DNA from 4 places in the Cellvibrio sp. 25HG11W-0 genome. Region 2 is predicted to be linked to each of the others. Evidence: predicted binding sites of a transcription regulator. Region 2 holds the regulator's gene; each other region holds the start of a gene.
The links. The regulator sigma-54, encoded in region 2, starts transcription at its own class of promoters, with help from an activator protein. The targets are predictions, from matches to a motif close to TGGCACANNNNTTGCNNT.
Positions count from the first base shown of each region.

Region 1: atzF (allophanate hydrolase) is a predicted target of sigma-54. The motif match lies at 2,633-2,650, and genes of this name have one in related genera.
Region 3: glnA (type I glutamate--ammonia ligase) is a predicted target of sigma-54. The motif match lies at 3,329-3,346, and genes of this name have one in related genera.
Region 4: AC0KUT_RS08830 (ammonium transporter) is a predicted target of sigma-54. The motif match lies at 2,399-2,416, and genes of this name have one in related genera.

Region 1 covers NZ_CM174230.1:3,686,570-3,691,253, forward strand. Annotated here, with positions in the region: gene AC0KUT_RS15385 (DUF6748 domain-containing protein) at 50-784, shown strand; gene AC0KUT_RS15390 (deoxyguanosinetriphosphate triphosphohydrolase) at 868-2,235, opposite strand; gene atzF (allophanate hydrolase) at 2,701-4,491, shown strand; gene uca (urea carboxylase) at 4,538-4,684, shown strand, end outside.
Region 2 covers NZ_CM174230.1:3,841,700-3,846,383, reverse strand. Annotated here, with positions in the region: gene rapZ (RNase adapter RapZ) at 1-307, opposite strand, end outside; gene ptsN (PTS IIA-like nitrogen regulatory protein PtsN) at 412-858, opposite strand; gene hpf (ribosome hibernation-promoting factor, HPF/YfiA family) at 980-1,270, opposite strand; gene AC0KUT_RS16055 (RNA polymerase factor sigma-54) at 1,386-3,011, opposite strand; gene lptB (LPS export ABC transporter ATP-binding protein) at 3,255-3,980, opposite strand; gene lptA (lipopolysaccharide transport periplasmic protein LptA) at 3,986-4,552, opposite strand; gene lptC (LPS export ABC transporter periplasmic protein LptC) at 4,539-4,684, opposite strand, start outside.
Region 3 covers NZ_CM174230.1:438,556-443,239, forward strand. Annotated here, with positions in the region: gene glnL (nitrogen regulation protein NR(II)) at 1-940, opposite strand, end outside; gene AC0KUT_RS01940 (DUF4124 domain-containing protein) at 1,094-1,627, opposite strand; gene glnA (type I glutamate--ammonia ligase) at 1,767-3,167, opposite strand; gene AC0KUT_RS01950 (cation:proton antiporter) at 3,794-4,684, shown strand, end outside.
Region 4 covers NZ_CM174230.1:2,125,068-2,129,751, forward strand. Annotated here, with positions in the region: gene AC0KUT_RS08820 (polysaccharide biosynthesis protein) at 1-1,124, shown strand, start outside; gene AC0KUT_RS08825 (MraY family glycosyltransferase) at 1,143-2,144, opposite strand; gene AC0KUT_RS08830 (ammonium transporter) at 2,645-3,925, shown strand; gene ltrA (group II intron reverse transcriptase/maturase) at 4,684-4,684, shown strand, end outside.

The DNA.
Region 1 (4,684 bases), 160 kb from region 2:
AGGCTTTAATGACAATAACTCCGTAATGAAAACTATGGGAAAGAACATTATGAAAACCATGAAATCTACCGTTAGCCTGCTAGCCAACTTCAGTATTCTATGCGTGGCAACCTTCTTATTCTGCACCAGCGCGCTAGCGCAAAGTAAACCAAGTCCCATCGAGCAAACCTACTCAGTTAAACCAGACTATCGCAAGTGCGCCTACCCCATGTGTGGCGGTTGGTTTCTCACCCCCGTTAATCAATACTCGCTCTATCTCACCACTGAAGATGAGGCGCTACAAAGCGCAACCATTTTGCCCAACAGCATTTATGTTGCGGAACTTAACCTCAAAAAACTGGAACTCGACAGCAAGCAAAATGCACAACTGAACGCAGCGCTGCACGCAGAACAAGTACTCTTGCGTGGCAGTATTAGCACCCAAGTAAAACCTCGACTCGGTTTAAAAATCACGCGCCTAAACACATCAGCCGCATGGGTCGGCGCCAATAAAAACACCCCTGTGGGCACCTACTTGAACGTACGCAGTTCGGGCATTATGTGCATTACCACGCCCTGCCCCTATTACGTGGCAGAAATTATTAATAGCCAAGCCAGCAGTAATTTTGACGATTTAAATTTAGAGCGAGCACAACTCGACCGCGATCAAGAAGCACAAGCCTGGCAAGCCGTTGCCCGCGATGGTTTGATCATAACCGGCGTGAAATTTGAATCTAAGGGACAAGTTGGGCCCGGATTGGGAATAGCCGCCACCAAAGTATTTTTTGCCTTCCCAAGTAAATAACGCCCGCTCCTATTCACGTTGCAAAACAGAATAAAAAATGCCCAGTCATAGCTGGGCATTTTTTTTGCAAAAAAAAACACAACTCAATAATTTGAATTGCCCATACCATTAAATTGTTTGGCGAGATTAGTGGCATAGTTATCGGTCATGCCACTCACAAAATCAATCACCGCCATGAGTGCATGATATTTGTAGCGCCCGGTTTTATCGATCACATCTGGGTGAAAATTATTCTCACCGATTAAGGCCATAACGCGATTGTCCTTGTAGGTCATCTGCTCGGCTCCGCCCAAAGAGGCATAGACTGCCGTGCAAATCGTCGACAAAAGCGTCCCTATAATCGAATAGGCACCAATTTCCAGCTCCACTCTGCGCGAGTGATTAAAGATCTTGCGCTTAGCCAGCTCTTTCGCTGCCTGCACCGCTACTTTTACCTTAGGGTCACACAGCGAAATCAAATCGCCATCCACCTCCCCGTTTAAAAAAGCTTCCTGATGCTCTATAAAAGCACGCGTTCCCGAATTAATAAAGGCATCTATCACCTTACCGCGCATCAGTGCGGGCTTACGTCCATCGTTTACTTTTTTAAGCAACCGCTCTAAATCTGGGAGTTGCGCCGAGTCTTCAATAACGGGATGCAGTAACTCATAAATTTCCTCCCACTTTAGAATTCCCATTTCCAAACCATCTTCTAAATCGATAATGCCGTAACAAAAGTCATCGGCAGCTTCCATTAAATAGACCAGCGGGTGGCGACAATACCAATTTTCACCGCGCTCAATTAAGCCAGTTTTGCGCGCAATTTCGTGAAAGTAAGTTAACTCGGTTTGAAATATGCCGTATTTATTATCTTTAGGGCGCTGCCCCAATACCGTGGGCGATGAACACCAAGGGTATTTAATAGAAGAGGCAAGGGTTGCATAGGTTAGGCGCATGCCTTCGTGATACTGATGATACTCTGAGGTAGTCAGCACCCTTAAACCCTGTGCATTGCCTTCAAATACACGAATATCATCGCGCTCGGCGGGGGATAAATCCTGCAGAAATTCCGCTCCCTCTTTTTGAAACCAATTGCGCAGCGCATCTTCACCGGTATGCCCAAAGGGCGGGTTGCCAATATCGTGGGCCAAACAACTGGCTTGTACTATATCGCCTATATCGGTCGGCAAAAATTGCGCAGGCAAGTCGCCCTTATCTTTCAAAGCCTCACCCACCCGAATACCTAAGGTACGCCCCACACAGGCCACCTCCAAACTGTGGGTCATGCGATTGTGAACGTGATCGTTGGTCGCCATGGGATGCACTTGGGTTTTGCGCGCTAAACGGCGAAAAGCCCCCGAAAAAATAATTTTGTCGTGATCCGAGTGAAATGGCGAGCGCCCCTCTTCGTGTTTTGCCACGCGATTGCCTAAGCGATCAGCGCAGAGCAGCTGGTGCCAATTCATAGTCATAAATAGATCCTTAAAACCAATTTTAAAATGCTGAATATCGAGCCATGTCTAAAACAAGACTAGCAAAAAAGATTGCCGCAGGCTTCGACGATTAAAAAGCATGCATGCTCGGCGCAGCACATCTTCAAAAATAAATACCCTTGGGGGAATATATAGCGTGTGGAGCTTAACAGCTCAATAATTATCACCAGGCTATAAATACAGGTGAATAATCCGCACAACAGACGCACCAAGCTGATGCCACTGCAAAAAGCCCGCGCACAACTTCAGCGCATACACGGAATAGGAAAAAGGTGTAAATTCAGCCTTAACCCCTCGCACCATACGTCATTTAACTCATTGAATTACAAAGAATTTAATTTATGGCAATCCCAAAAAACACCACCTAATTTTCTCTTGGCACGCTTCCTGCTGAATACAATCTTGTATGCAAGATTGTATTTTTGATTTCAAGCAGGAACAATAATGACGCAATTAATAAGCAGGACTATTGCTGAATGGCTAGATGCCTATAGCAGCCAAGGTCTCGATGCACGCACTGCTCTGCACGGTTTACGCGCACAATTAAGCGGGGCCGATAACGCCTGGATTTATATACTCTCTGCCGCCGAACTCGATGCGCAGCTAGATTTACTCGACAGCCTAGGCAGCCAACAATCGCTGCCTCTGTATGGCATACCCTTCGCGGTAAAAGACAATATAGATGTCGCGGGTATTCCCACCACCGCAGCTTGCCCTGCCTTCACTTATATTCCCACCGCCGATGCCACCGCCGTTGCTCTTCTCAAACAAGCTGGCGCTATAGTCATGGGCAAAACCAACCTCGATCAATTTGCCACTGGCCTAGTAGGTACACGCTCGCCCTATGGCGCAGTGCCCAATAGCTTTAACAGTAGTTATGTATCTGGCGGCTCCAGTTCCGGCTCCGCCACCAGTGTTGCGCGCGGCCTAGTACCCTTTAGCTTAGGCACAGACACCGCCGGTTCAGGCCGTGTACCGGCTGGTTTTAACAACATTGTGGGACTTAAGCCGACTAAAGGACGCTTTAGCACTAGCGGTGTAGTGCCCGCCTGTCGCAGTTTGGATTGCGTATCTATTTTTGCCTTGAGCGTTGAGGATGCGGAAACCGTCGCTACAGTGATGCAAGCTTTTGACCCCGCAGATGGCTATTCGCGCACAGCCGCTAGCGCCCATTACTTTTCCAGCACCCCGCGTTTTGGTATTCCCACCGCACCCAATTGGTTTGGTGATAGTCACGCCGAAGCGGCTTGGTTGGCAACCCTCGAACAAGTTAAAGCCACAGGCGCAGAGCTGGTCGAATTGGATTTCACGCCCATGTTCGCCTTGGCGCAATTACTCTACGGTGGCCCTTGGATAGCAGAGCGCAAAGCAGCTATTGGCAATTTTTTACAAACCAATGGCAGCGACATGAATGAGGTAGTGCGCGGCATTATTCAACAAGGTGGCAGCTTTACTGCCAGCGATGCATTTCGCGCCGAATATCGCCGTGCCGATTTAGCTCGCACCATTCAAACCCTCATGAGCAGTGTGGATGCACTTTTAGTACCTACATCACCGCGCCACCCAACATTAGATGAAGTCGCCGCCGACCCTATTGGCGTAAACAGCCAACTCGGCACCTACACCAACTTCGTAAACCTTGCCGATTGCTCAGCGCTGGCACTGCCCGCCGCTATGCGCAGCGACGGCCTGCCCTTCGGCATCACCCTCATAGCAGCTGCATGGCAAGACGCCGCGTTGGCCGCTTGGGGTAAAAGCTGGCAAGCCACAACACAATTACCTTTGGGTGCCATAGCGCACGCGCCTGTTTCTGTGCCGTCGCCAAAAAATAACACTGTACCTGCCGGTTATGTGCGTCTCGCGGTAGTGGGTGCACACCTCACCGGCATGCCGCTAAACACGCAACTGCAAGAGCGCAACGCACTCTTTGTAGAGAGCACCTACAGCGCCAGCAATTACCGCTTATATGCACTACCCAACACCACGCCGCCCAAGCCCGGCCTAATTCGCAGCGAAACCGGTGCCGACATTATTGTGGAGCTGTGGGATGTACCACTGGAAAAATTTGGCAGCTTTGTCGCACTCATTCCCGCGCCGCTCGGCATAGGCACGCTCACCCTGTGCGATGGCCGCGAGGTAAAAGGGTTTATATGTGAAGGCGCCGCCGTCAATGGCGCAACCGATATTACCCACCTAGGTGGCTGGCGCGCTTACATCAAGTCGCTGCAGGCATAACGCTCAACAACAAACTTTTCAGAAAACATAACACCGGAGAAGGAAAATGTTTCACACAGTCTTAATTGCTAACCGCGGTGAAATTGCCGTTCGCATCGCCAAAACCCTGAAAAAAATGGGCGTTAAATCGGTAGCCGTTTATTCCGATGCGGATCGCAACTCTGCGCATGTCAGCGCCTGTGATGAAGCTATC
Region 2 (4,684 bases):
TTTCGCTAAAGCGTTGAATCAGTACTGCAGGTTGTGAATCTAAAAAGAGTGTGCGAAAGGGAAGGTGTGCTTCTTTTAAGGTGCTGATCATTTCGGGGAAAATGTCGAGATCCTGCCAAGCATTGCGCACATCAATTCCAATAGCAAAACGTTGGCTATCGTCTTTGTGGATTTGAATTTGGGCAACGAGTGCAGGTAGCAGGCTTACAGGCAGGTTATCGATACAGTTAAAGCCCACATCCTCCAATACATGGAGTGCGGTACTTTTGCCGGAGCCAGATAAACCGCTCACTATTACAAGATGCATAGGGCTGTCCTTTTTAAAACTTCTTTTAAGACCGCTTTGGCGCTGTTTTAAATCAACCAAGTTACCGGAAAGAGTAAAGCGGCTGCTCGATGTAGGTTTGTGAATTAAGCAATTGCTGCTTGGTAGAGCGATTCGTCATCAGTCGCTGCACGCAGTTTTTGGCGATAATCCGCATCATTGAGTGCGCCCGCTAAGGCCGCTAAATTTTGCAGATGTTCGTCGTGTGCGTCTTCCGGCACCAACATAGCAAAGAGTATATCGACGGGTTGTGAATCTATGGCGTCGAAATCTATGGGTTCTACGAGGGTGATGAGCGCCCCGAGCGTGGTTGTGCATTTATCCACGCGGCAATGAGGTATGGCAATGCCGTGGCCTATACCTGTAGAGCCTAGGCGTTCGCGTGCCACAAGGCGGCGAAAAAGGTCGTCTGCATCAATGCTGGGAACGTCTTCGGCAATGGCATTGGCAAGTAATTCCAATGCGCGTTTTTTACTGCCGCCTTCGAGCCCGCAGAGAGTGCGGTTGGGACTGATGATGGATTGAATTTGCATAACATTGACGATGTGTGAACATCTCTCAGCAGGGATGGTTGCCCATCGGGGTTGGTACAAAACTGTTTTTGGGCCGCCCTAAATGCCGATTGTGTGGCGCTTAGGGCAGCTGGGCAACCGGCTAGCGGTGGCTGCGCATCTTTTCTTTGTGCTTAATTAACTGGCGATCAAGCTTGTCGGCCAATGCATCTATGGCAGCATAGAGATCTTCATGGGTGGCGTCGGCAAATATATCTTTGCCACTCACATGCATGGTCGCTTCTGCTTTTTGAATTAATTTATCCACCGAGAGAATAACCTGGGTGCTGGTAATGCGGTCATGGTGATGGCTAAGGCGCTCTATTTTGCTGGTGACGTAGTCTCTGAGCGCTTCGGTAACTTCCAGATGATGACCACTGATGTTTATTTGCATAGATACTTCCTCTAGGTAGACACAAAAGTGTTGTGCGAGCACAACCGCGCAAACATCCTTGATAAATTTGATCCAATCAAAATCAGTTTAAGACAGTTGAAATATACTGCCTTCGTTAAAGTATTTTCCGTTCGTTTGACGGTGGAATATTGAGTGACTCGCGATACTTGGCGATGGTGCGACGCGCTACTTGAATGCCTTGCTCGGCTAATAAGTCGGTAATTTTGCTGTCGCTTAGGGGTTTCTTTTGGTTTTCTGCGCTCACCAGTTTTTTAATGATCGCACGGATTGCCGTTGAAGAGCATTCGCCGCCGCTGTCAGTACTGACATGACTGGAGAAAAAGTATTTAAGTTCAAATATGCCCTGGGGGGTGTGCATGTATTTCTGTGTGGTTACGCGCGAAATGGTTGATTCGTGCATTTCTACAATTTCGGCAATGTCGTGTAATACCAGAGGCTTCATGGCTTCGGGGCCGTAATCGAGAAAGCCGCGTTGTTTTTCGACAATACAGCTGGCGACTTTGAGCAGGGTTTCATTGCGGCTTTGCAGGCTTTTCAAAAACCAGCGGGCCTCTTGCAGGTTATCTTTTAAAAATGTGTTGTCGGTGCTGGAGTCGGCACGCTTCACCATGGACGCATAGCCGGAGTTAATGCGTAGGCGCGGTGCTATATCGGGGTTGAGTTCTACTACCCAGCGCCCTTCGCGCTTATCGACAAATACATCGGGCACCACATATTCCGTGTCGCCGCTTTCAATGATATCGCCGGGGCGGGGGTTTAGGCCTTGGATAAGGCTGACTGCAATACTCAAATCCGCTTCTTTGAGCTTGGTGCGACGCATTAATTGGCGGTAATCGCGGCTGCCTAGCAGCGGCAGGTATAGCTTGGCAATCAGCTTGGCAGATTCTAGCAGTGGGGTTTTAGGGTCATATTGCTGCAGTTGTACCAGCAGGCATTCCGCGAGGTTTTGGCTGCAGACACCACAGGGGTCAAACTGTTGGAGGCGATGTTGCACGGCGACCACTTCGTCTAACTCAAGGTCGGTAAAGTCTTGCAGTAGGCCTTCGTAAATATCCTCAATGGTAATGGAGAGCATACCGCTCGGCTCTACCGCATCGATAATGGCCATAGCGACTATGCGGTCCGTATCTGACATGGGGGTCAGATTGAGCTGCCACATCAAGTGATCGTAAAGGGAGTCGGTAGCGGCGCGACGGCTTTCAAAATCATTGTCGTCGTTATCGTAGTTGCTGGAGGCGCTGGAGCTGGATGATTGATATACATCATCCCAGCTGGTGTCGACAGGGAGATCACTGGGAATGGATTCGTTCCATTCGCTAGCGCTCTCGCTAAAGGTGTCGCCCTCGCCAAAACCGTCGCCATCGCCGTAGAGATCGTTGTCGGGGGTGCTTTCGCTAAAGCTGTCTGCGCCTGCATCGGTAGAGCTGTAGGTATCGGTTAGCTTGTCGTTGAGGGAGAACTCATCATCGCTGCTGTTTTTTGTCTCGGTAGCAATTTCTTGCTTGCGGTCATAATCGGCACTGTCTTGCTCGCCCGTAGCTTGACCGCTATCTGAGCCTTCGAAGCCTTCTTCGACCTCTAGCATGGGGTTAGATTCTAGCGCCTCTTGAATCTCTTGTTGCAGATCTAGAGTGGAGAGTTGCAGCAGGCGAATGGCCTGTTGCAGCTGCGGAGTCATGGTCAGTTGTTGACCGAGTTTTAGCTGGAGAGATTGCTTCATTATGAGAACGACAAACCCTTAACGCAGGATGAAAACGAACATCGGATAGGTAGAGTTTAGACAGGGTTTGGCTTGCAAGCAATAAGGCTAAGCAATCTTTATGCCTAGAGTGCATTTTTTGATCATTGTCAAGTGGGAGTTTGCGGTGTTAAGTACAGTTAATTTGGGGTTAGCAATGAATGCGGGGCTTAGCTGAGTTGCCGAAAAAACACTCAGCTGGCCGCTATATAAGATTGGCTGATGTTATAGCCTGAAATTTTCGCCCAAATAGACTGCGCGCACTTGGCTGTTGTTTAACACGGTTTCGGGTGTGCCCTCGGCGATGATGCGGCCTTCGCTCACGATGTAGGCGGTCTCGCAGATGTCGAGGGTTTCGCGCACGTTGTGGTCGGTGATGAGTACGCCAATACCGCGATCCTTGAGGTGGCGAACAATTTCTTTAATATCGTTTACCGAAATAGGGTCGACCCCGGCAAAGGGTTCATCGAGCAAAATAAATTTGGGGTCTGTAGCGAGTGCGCGCGCGATTTCTACGCGGCGGCGTTCACCACCCGAGAGCGCCATGCCGAGGCTGTCGCGAATATGGGTGATGTGAAATTCTGCCAGCAGTGACTCGAGCTTGGCGAGACGCTGTTTGCGGTTCAGGTCGCTGCGGGTTTCGAGAATCGCCATGATGTTGTCGGCGACAGTCAGCTTGCGAAAGATTGAGGCTTCTTGCGGTAAATAGCCGATGCCTGCGCGCGCGCGGCCGTGAATGGGCAGGTGCGTAATATCTTGGTCATCGATATGGACGCTGCCCATATCGGCGGGTACTAGCCCGGCGATCATGTAGAAACAGGTGGTTTTCCCCGCACCGTTTGGGCCGAGCAGGCCGACGATACTACCGCTGTTGACGGTGATAGATACATCTATAACCACTTTTCGTTTTTTGTAGCTTTTTGCGAGGTTTCGGGCAAACAGGCTGGCCATAGCAATTAGTTTTTCACGTCAGATTTTGGTGGGATTACAATTTCAATGCGCTGATTATTGCCGCCTTTGGTGTTGCCGGCAGCTTTCATAACTTCTTTTACGAGATCGTAATCAATCGTTGGGCCGCTCATGACCGCGCCATCTTGTTCGAGCGAGGCGTTTTCTACCAGCAGCAGATGTTCTTTGTTAGGCGTGTAGGTAATGCTATTGGCTGATGCGGTAATCACGCCTTGAGCGGCTTCAGGCTGCTGTTGGAAGCGCGCTGGCATGCCAGTGGCGAGCATTTTTTTTACGGAGCTATCAGGATTGGTTTGGATAATTATTTTGTCGGCGGTGATTACTAGCGAGCCCTGCTGAATTTGCACGGCGCCAGTATAGGTGGCGATCCCGTTCTTTTGATCGACGACCAAGCGATCAGCGGAACCGTGAATGGTTTCATTTTTGTCACTGGGCAGCGCTAGGCTTTGGCTGCTAAATTGACAGCTAATAATCAGCAGTGCAAGGGTGGCAAAGCATTTAGCTCTAATCCTTAGCGCCGTGGGAACATATAAAAAGGGTTTAGCGAGGTTCATAAACGGCTTTGACCTGAGAGATTAATTCAATACGGCTTTCGTTCAGTTGTGCATTCATGCCGACTGCATCTATCTGACCTTTGGCGCTGCGCATCTTAACAGCTTTGTCTGTTTCGGCGAATTGCTCTTTGG
Region 3 (4,684 bases), 1.5 Mb from region 2:
CTTCGGCGCGCCCGGAGATCATCGGGTAAAAAATGTTTTCAATCATCTCGCTGGGAATGCCAGGGCCGTTGTCGATGATATCGACGCGACAGACCAGCGCATGATGCTTGCGGCCAATGGTGTACTGGCGGTGAATGCGCGTACGCAGTTGTATTACGCCATTAACGACATGGGCTTCTAGCAGCGCCTGCATGGCATTGCGTACTATGTTAAGTAGCGCTTGAATTAACATTTCCTTATCGCCATGCATATTGGGAATGCTAGGGTCGTAGTCGCGTACAATCTTCAGTGCATCGCTATTTTCTGCCTTGATAATGCTGGTGACTCGCTCCAATGCTTCGTGAATATTGAGCGATTGCCACTGCGGTAACTGATTCGGGCCGAGCATACGGTCGACCAAATTGCGCAGGCGGTCAGCCTCATCGATGATGACACTGGTGTATTCGGTCAAATCGGAGTTGGGTAATTCGCGTGCTAACAACTGTGCCGCACCGCGTATGCCGCCGAGTGGATTTTTGATTTCATGGGCCATGCCGCGCACGAGGTTGCGGGTGGTTTCATGGGAGCTGGCGAGCATCTCTTCGCGACTGATGCGCAGCAGGCGGTCGATAGGCTGTATTTCGATTATCAAGCCTTCATGGTCGCCAAAAGGTGTCACGGTATAATCCACGGTAATGTGGCCGCCACTGAGTAGATGCCACTCTGCGTGGCGCTTGGTGTAGTGATTCGCTTGCGCCGCCGCTATTTTGAGTTGGCGATCGGTCTCTTCCGCTTCGTGGAAAAAATAGGTAATGGGCTCGCCCGTATTGCTCTCACAGCTCATGGCAAGGAGCGCCTCGGCGGCGGGGTTCATATGGCATAGCAGCAGCTCGCTATCCACCAGAATAATGGCGGTGCTGAGGCTGTCTAATATAGGTTTATAAATGTCGCGCGGACTCACCGGTTACTCGTCTCCTGAGCGCCTCTACAATGGGCATATTGAAATATGCAAAAACTAAACCAACTCAAAAAAGGAGCTTGCTTCGCGGCTTTAGTAGCATTATAGAGGGTAAAGGTGATGGATCAGTGAAATCATTGCGCCAATATGGTGCGGCTAATTTGCCTTGGGTTTAATTGGTGCAGCTTTTTGGACGGTGGGGCGAATAATGTTCACGATGGTGGGGGTAGATATGCCCAATGATTGACCATTCGAGTTGATGGCTTCAACGACAAGCGTGTGGCTACCGCGCGGTGCATCTTTCACCACAATATTGTTCATTTGGCTTTCTTCTAATAGCTCGCCGTCCATAAAGTACACAAGCAAGTGTTCGTTGCCAAGCTCTGGGTTGACTTGTACTGCTATGGCAAGGTCGCGCTGCCCTGGCGGTATGGTTACATCACTTTTGGGGCTGATGATTCTAATCTCGTACTGGGTTGAGTCTATATTGTTGCGGCGCTGTGGGGGGGTGGCATTTGCGTCTGGGGTGATGCTGGGGGTGGTATTGATTTCTTTTAGCTGAATTTTTTCAGCATCATTGGATTTTGGGCTGTCGGTGTACACGACGTTACCGTTCTTGTCGTGGGTTTTATAGATATCCGCGAGTGCGCCCTGCGCTATTAATAGCGCTATCAATAAGATTATTCGCATAGGCCTATCCTCATGTTGTTAGCTGCAGGTTACTCCTGCTGGCACCAAAGAAAAAGCCCGCAGTGTTAAGCTGCGGGCTTTTTCGTCAGGTTGTGCGGTGTGCTGCGCGTGCAGCTAGTCACCGCTCCCTGGGTATGACTTACACGCTGTAGTAAAGTTCGAATTCTACTGGGTGCGGAGTCATGTTAACGCGTTGAATCTCTTGTTTCTTCAGGTCAACGTAAGCGTCGATGAAGTCTTTAGAGAATACACCGCCAGCCAACAAGAAGTCATGGTCAGCTTCAAGTGAAGCCAAAGCTTCTTCCAAAGATGAGCACACTTGTGGGATCAAAGCCTCTTCTTCTGGCTCTAAGTCATACAAGTCTTTAGTCGCTGCTTCACCCGGATGAATCTTGTTCAGAACACCGTCAATACCCGCCATCAACAAGGCTGCGAAGCACAGGTATGGGTTAGCAGTTGGATCTGGGAAGCGAGTTTCAATACGTTTTGCTTTCTCACCAACGGTGTAAGGAATACGGATTGAAGCAGAGCGGTTACGCGCAGAGTAAGCCAACATTACTGGAGCTTCAAAGCCTGGAACCAAACGCTTGTAAGAGTTGGTAGACGCATTACAGAAAGCATTCAATGCTTTAGCGTGCTTGATGATACCGCCCACGTAGAACAAAGCAGTTTCAGACAAACCAGCGTAAGCGTCGCCTGCGAATTGGTTTTTACCGTTCTTAGAGAAAGACTGGTGAACGTGCATACCTGAACCGTTATCGCCAATCAAAGGCTTCGGCATAAAGGTCGCAGTTTTGCCGTACTGGTGCGCAACGTTGTGTACGCAGTACTTCAGAATTTGAACTTCGTCGGCTTTCTTAACCAGAGTGTTAGCACCTACGCCAATTTCACATTGGCCAGCGTTTGCAACTTCATGGTGATGAATTTCAATTTCCAAGCCCATAGCTTCCATGGCATTACACATAGCGCCACGGATGTCGTGCAATGAGTCAACAGGAGCAACTGGGAAGTAACCGCCTTTAACGCGTGGTGCGTGGCCGTGTTTACCTTCAACGTCATCGCCTGATGACCAAGCAGCTTCTTCAGATTTGATTTTGTAGAACGCGCCGCCCATTGAGCTGTGGAAATGAACGCTATCGAAGATAAAGAATTCTGGCTCTGGACCAAACAAAGCAACATCGCCCAAACCGGTAGACTTCAAGTACTCTTCAGCGCGCAGGCCGATAGAGCGTGGGTCGCGGTCGTAGCCTTGCATGGTTGCTGGCTCAACGATGTTACAGCGAACATTGATGGTCGCTTCGTCGTAGAAAGGATCCAAAACGGCAGTTTCATCATCAGGCATAAGAATCATGTCTGAGTCGTTAATGCCTTTCCAGCCACCGATAGATGAGCCGTCAAACATTTTACCGTCAACGAAGAAGCTGTCGTTTACAACGTTTGAAGGGAAAGTAACGTGTTGCTCTTTGCCTTTAAAGTCGGTGAAGCGCAAGTCGATCCAGCGAGCTTCGTGTTCTTTAATCAAGTCTAAAGTCTTAGACATGGAATGCCTCCAGGTTGTAATAGCCGCAGGGCTACGGGATTGAGAAAGTTATTGCATTATGAGTAGACAGCTTGGTAGACCAGCGACTATTCGAATTATTTCCCTCGTTCTACCTCGGCTCGCGCTCTAAGGGAGTTCGACGAGAGCAGGGTGTCAGAAATAGGGCAAAACTTATGCCATCTAAAAAAAATAGCAGCAGCCGTGTGAAAATAAGCTGTTGCGGCCAAAGTAAGCTGCATGTGTTAATATTTTTGCTCTTTTTTGGTGCATTAATAATGCGGATTGCACTATTTCTGCGCCTTCACGGGCGTGCCTCGTTTAGATGCACAAATGGCCTCGGCATGTTAAGCCATAGCCCTGCGCAGGGCTAGGGATTAAGTGATGATCACAATAAAATTTTGCCCTTCAAGGGAACTCGCTGCATATTTAAGGTGTACTGATTATGCCACCCGTTAATGGCTGCAACAGATGCTCATAGTGAAAAATTATCCAAGTCTGATTGCGCTGTCGTGTGCTGTACAGTAAAAAGCGGGGCGCTAGCGTGGTTTATTGCAGGGCAGTATAAATTTATAGGCCCATTAATGTTTTATCGACGGGTTTACATACTAAGGACTTAAGGTTGTCAGATGACGCACACTATGAACGTGACAGAAATTTTCTTAATCGCCATGATTATTATTTTCACCATTCCCTATTTAATCTGGCGTTTGGGGTGTATTGATTATTGGGCACCTTTGGTGGTAGTTCAGATAATCATGGGCATAGTCTTAGGGCCTGGCGTGCTAGGAGCCGTGTTCCCCGACTACTACCAATTTGTCTTTAATCAGCCAGTGATACAGTCGCTTAATGGAATTGCCTGGTGGGCGGTGATGATCTTTGTGATGATTGCCGGCGTTGAGTTGGATTTAAAAAAAGTCTGGGAGTACAAGCGTGAAAGCGGGATTACTGCAGGTTTGGCGCTAGGCACGCCGCTATTGTTTGGTTGTGGTGCCGGCGTATTTTTACTTTATTTTAGCGATGGCTGGATGGGTGACAAAGGCATGCCTTGGCAATTTGTTCTCGGTGTGGGTATGTCCTGCGCGGTAACCGCGCTGCCTATACTGATACTGCTTATGGAAAAATTGAATATTTTACGGCAGCCCATTGGTCAGCGTATTTTGCGCTATGCCAGCTTAGACGATATAGCAATTTGGGGTGTGTTGGCGCTGATCTTGCTCGATTGGGAGCGCGTAACTCGACAGGGTATGTTCTTGGTGGGCTTTGCTATTGCCGCTTATTTATTTCGTAAGCTAATGATCAGATTAAAAGATGATGATCGCTGGTATGTAATCTTTATTTGGTTAGGTGTATGCGGCTATTTTGCAGACTGGTCTGGATTGCATTTTATGGTGGGCGCATTCCTCGCGGGCGCGGTGATGGATGCAGAATGGTTTAAGCAGGAGGATATGGATAAGCTGCGCTATTTTGTGTTACTGATTGTTATGCCGGTATTCTTCCTGAGTACTGGGCTGCGCACC
Region 4 (4,684 bases), 1.7 Mb from region 2:
TGGATATCGATGATCTTTTAGGGCGTGATGCTGTACAGCCGATGCCTGAATTAATGCTAGGTTCTATTTTAAATAAAGTGGTTATGGTAACGGGCGCGGGTGGTTCTATTGGCGGTGAGTTATGTCGTCAAATCATTGATCTGCAGCCTCGATGTTTAATTTTATTTGACCACAATGAGTACAGTCTTTATCGGATTGAACAGCAGTTGCTTGAAAAATCTGTTGACTCAATCAAGCTGGTGCCCTTATTGGGGTCGGTGCAAAATGGACATTTATTAGAAACTATCATGCGTCGCTATTGCGTGCAGACTATTTATCATGCTGCAGCCTATAAGCATGTCCCATTGGTTGAAAGCAATGTGGTGGAGGGAATGAAAAATAATGTATTGGGTACTTATGAGTGTGCATTGGCTGCAATAAATACCGGCGTCAAACAATTTGTACTTATTTCGACCGATAAGGCTGTTCGTCCAACAAATGTTATGGGGGCATCTAAACGTTTTTCTGAATTATTGCTGCAGGGTTTGGCGCAGAAGCAGAGCGAAACCTCTATTGTTATAGTGCGCTTTGGTAATGTGTTGGATTCTTCGGGTTCAGTGGTGCCACTCTTTCGCAAACAAATTAAAGAGGGTGGGCCAGTTACTGTAACTCACCCCGATATTATTCGCTATTTCATGACGATTCGTGAAGCTGCGCAATTGGTGATTCAAGCTGGCACTATGGGGGAAAGTGGCGACGTTTTGGTTTTGGATATGGGCGAGCCGGTACGTATTGTAGATTTGGCGAAACGTATGATTCACCTTTCTGGATTGTCATTGAGAGATCAGTTTAATATTGACGGTGATATTGAAATCGTTTACACGGGGCTGCGCCCAGGTGAAAAATTGTTCGAAGAATTGTTGGTAGGTAATGATGTCTCGGCGACCATGCATGCGCGTATATTTAGAGCCCGAGAGGTGTTTTTACCTTGGGTTGACATGCATGAATTCCTAATCCGGTTGCGCCATGCATGCGAAAATAGTCAGCAAGAAAAAATCATCGAGTTATTGTCTGCCGTGCCTACAGGTTATGCCAATAAAGAGCGCCTCAAGTCAAAAGCGACGAGCTTGCAAGTTGTGGGTTAAAAGCATTTGGGTTACCCGTTAGGTTGTTACTCTTCCTCCCTTAAGTTTTATGTGAATCCACGTTAGGGGTAGGTAGGCGAGTGTGAGTCCTGCAATGGCATGCAGCCAATCTAGCGATACAGCTAAGGCAAGTGGAAATAGCCAGACAATATTGATGATGATGAGAGAGTTGGTTGCTAGCGTGTGTGATCCTAGGAAGTCTGCAGCCTTTTGATACGCATGAGTTCTATGAGGTAAGTAGAATTTTTGTTTATACGCGATGCGCACTAGTAGAGTTAGGCTGGCGTCAACAATGAAGCCACCTAATAAAATTAACCAGCCTATGAATAGCTCTGGTGATTTTTCGAGCTGCCTGAGTGCGCAGAGTGTAAGAATGAACCCGAGCAATAAACTTCCGGAATCTCCCATAAATAATTTTGCGATGGGGAAGTTCCAGTAGAGAAAACCCGCAGAGCAACCCGCTAATATTAGTAGCAAATAAAAATCTTCCTGATTGTTGTTCGTAAGCCAATAGATGCACCCCATTCCCAGGCAGGCGCAAATAGCCTCGCTTGCGGCTATACCATTTATACCGTCCATAAAATTGTAAAAATTTACGAGAGCAACTAAAAATAGTATTGCACTGCATGCTATTAGCAGATGTAAACCATTGGCCGTCACTTCGTCTGGCCAATTTAGTGCTATGGCTATAGCGCTAATGAGTATTTGTGTGGCTAGGCGTGGCAATACATGAAGGTTAAGGAAGTCATCGCATAGGCCTAATATAAATATGCCGGTGGCGGGAATAAGCACAGAAAGAAAAAGTAATGCGTCAAATTGGGTGCTAAAGCTAAAGAGTCCAAGACTAATAATGAGGCTTGAATATATAGCAATACCACCTCCGCGCGGCGTAGGGATGTTGTGAGAGCTGCGATGGTTGGGTTGGTCGAGTAGATGTTGGGCGAGTAGGTGGATGACAATTTTTGATATTAGATATGCTAAGGCTAGAGCGATTAAGCAAAAGAGGGCTGTGATATACACCAATAGCTCCAGTGAATTAGATGAGAATAGATTTCGGGAGGTCATTCTAGCTGATTTGCATTGTGTTGAATTGGGTCTGTTATTTGAGCCTCATTCGGCGTGAGCTATCTTTTCGCTCTCCATTTTTTAATTAATTGTATTCATGTATTTATTTGGTGCATTAAAGTTTCGTTGTGTTTTTGTTCGGTGCTTTTTTGGGGGTAATTATTGATGCTTTTTTTATAAGTGTATGAATATAAATAGAAAAAAATTTATGGTTTGAATTTTGCTATCCTTTAAATAAATGACTTTATTACCGTATGTAATGAATTTTATGCTTTTTTAAGGTGCGCCTTTTGTTTTTGTTGGCGTGAAATTTAATTTATTTTGCTTTGCTACAGATGTGGCTGTTACAAAATAGGGCGAAAAATCATTTATTCTTAATAATTCTAGGTGATTTTTTAAACAAAAATAATTTAGGGGTTCTCATGAAGAAATACACGTCAATCGCTTTCGGCGCTATGGTTCTTTTTGTACTTACCGCGGGGCAACAGGTCTTTGCTCAGGAATCTGGGCTTAATGGTGCCAATACGGCTTGGGTGCTTACTGCAACTGCCTTGGTGTTATTTATGACCTTGCCTGGCTTGGCTCTTTTTTATGGCGGCTTAGTGCGTGTTAAAAATATTTTGTCAGTGCTCATGCAATGCTTTGCAATTGCCTGTTTAGTGTCTGTCTTATGGCTAATCGCTGGTTATAGTCTCAGCTTTGGTGAAGGCAACGGCTGGATTGGTGATTTTAGTATGTTGTTTATGGCGTCTATTGGTAAGGATGATCTGGCGGGCGATATACCGCTCAGCTTACATGCTATGTATCAAATGACATTTGCCATCATCACCCCTGCGTTGATTGTGGGTGCATTTGCTGAGCGTATGAAATTTTCTTCTATGCTCCTATTCACAGCGCTGTGGCTTTTTGCTGTTTATATTCCTGTGTGTCACTGGGTTTGGGCGAGTTCGGGCTGGCTGTTTAATTTAGGCTTATTGGATTTTGCTGGCGGTACTGTGGTACACATTACCGCAGGTGTTGCTGCGCTTGTAGCGGCCATAGTTATAGGTAAGCGCGATGGTTTCCCTACAACGGCGATGCCGCCTCATAATATGACGATGACGGTCACTGGTGCTGGCATGCTCTGGGTGGGATGGTTTGGTTTTAATGCAGGTAGTGCTTTGGCGGCAAATAGTAGTGCCGCCATGGCGATGCTGGTGACGCATCTGTCCGCGGCAGCGGGTGCATTGGCGTGGATGACAATCGAGTGGTTGAAATTCAAAAAACCGAGTGTGTTAGGTATTGTAACTGGCATGGTAGCTGGCTTGGGCACTATCACGCCAGCGTCTGGTTATGTTGGTCCAGGCGGCGCTCTTATCATAGGGCTTGTAGCAGGTGTGGTGTGTTTTTACATGACGCATTTGGTGAAGCGCACTTGGAAAATTGATGACTCTCTCGATGTGTTTCCTGTGCACGGTGTGGGTGGTATTTTAGGTACTTTATTGGCAGGTGTATTTGCGTCGACTCAATTAGGTGCTTTCAGTGGTCATGGCTTCGCAGAGGGCGTGAAAACCATGGGTGAGCAAATGGGTATTCAATTAATTGGTGTGCTAGTAACTTTTGGTTATACCGCAGTAGTAACTTACCTATTGCTTAAGATCACCGGTATTTTAACGCGTGGCTTACGTGTTACTAAAGAAGAAGAAAGTATTGGCTTAGATTTAAGCTTGCATGAAGAAGACGGCTATAAGCTTTAGTTTGATAGCTTTGTTTTAACTAAAGTTCTGCACCAATAAAAAGGCCATTCCAGTATTGGAATGGCCTTTTTATTGGTGCGCTGAGCATGGCGACATTCTAGGAGGTGAAAGTCCTCTGTGCGCCTCGTCGAGGAGGAAGCACTAGCCTATGCAAGGGTGTCCATCGTGAGGTGGAATCTGAAGGAGTTGTAGCGCAGCGGAAACCATGAGCGAAGCGAAAGTGACCGAAGGGAACGGTAACCAAATGGCAAAGCAAGGTGATGACGAACAGACAAAAGCGAAGTGTTGAACAGCTTTAGCTGGCCCGAAGGGTAGGAGCGAAGCGAGGTATAAATCAGATAGTTAGGCTGCTACAACGGGGGAACTTGGCAATAGGCAAATAACCCAAACCTCGACCGGACGTGTGTAACAGTAGATCTGGCGTTGCCCTGTGAAAGATTGTCGTCTTACCTCGGGAGATCTTGTTGTGTGTTTCGCGAGAAACTAATTCGCCAGCGATGGTGAATGATGCGTAACAAGAAGTCAGCAGAGGGCATAGTAGTTATTCGACGTACAAGAATAACGAAGGCCTGAACTGGTAGTAACAAGAAGCAGTGAGTCCGCTCTCTGGGTTGTGGTGCGGCAGCAAAGGGTGAAAAGAAAATGAAGCGAGTAGTTTTTTTTCATCGCTCGTTGGTATTGGGTGACGGCGGCACCGAAACTCGATGCAATCAAGAGCAGCAAGCAGCACAGGCGAAAAGAAAACACGAGTCTTGATAA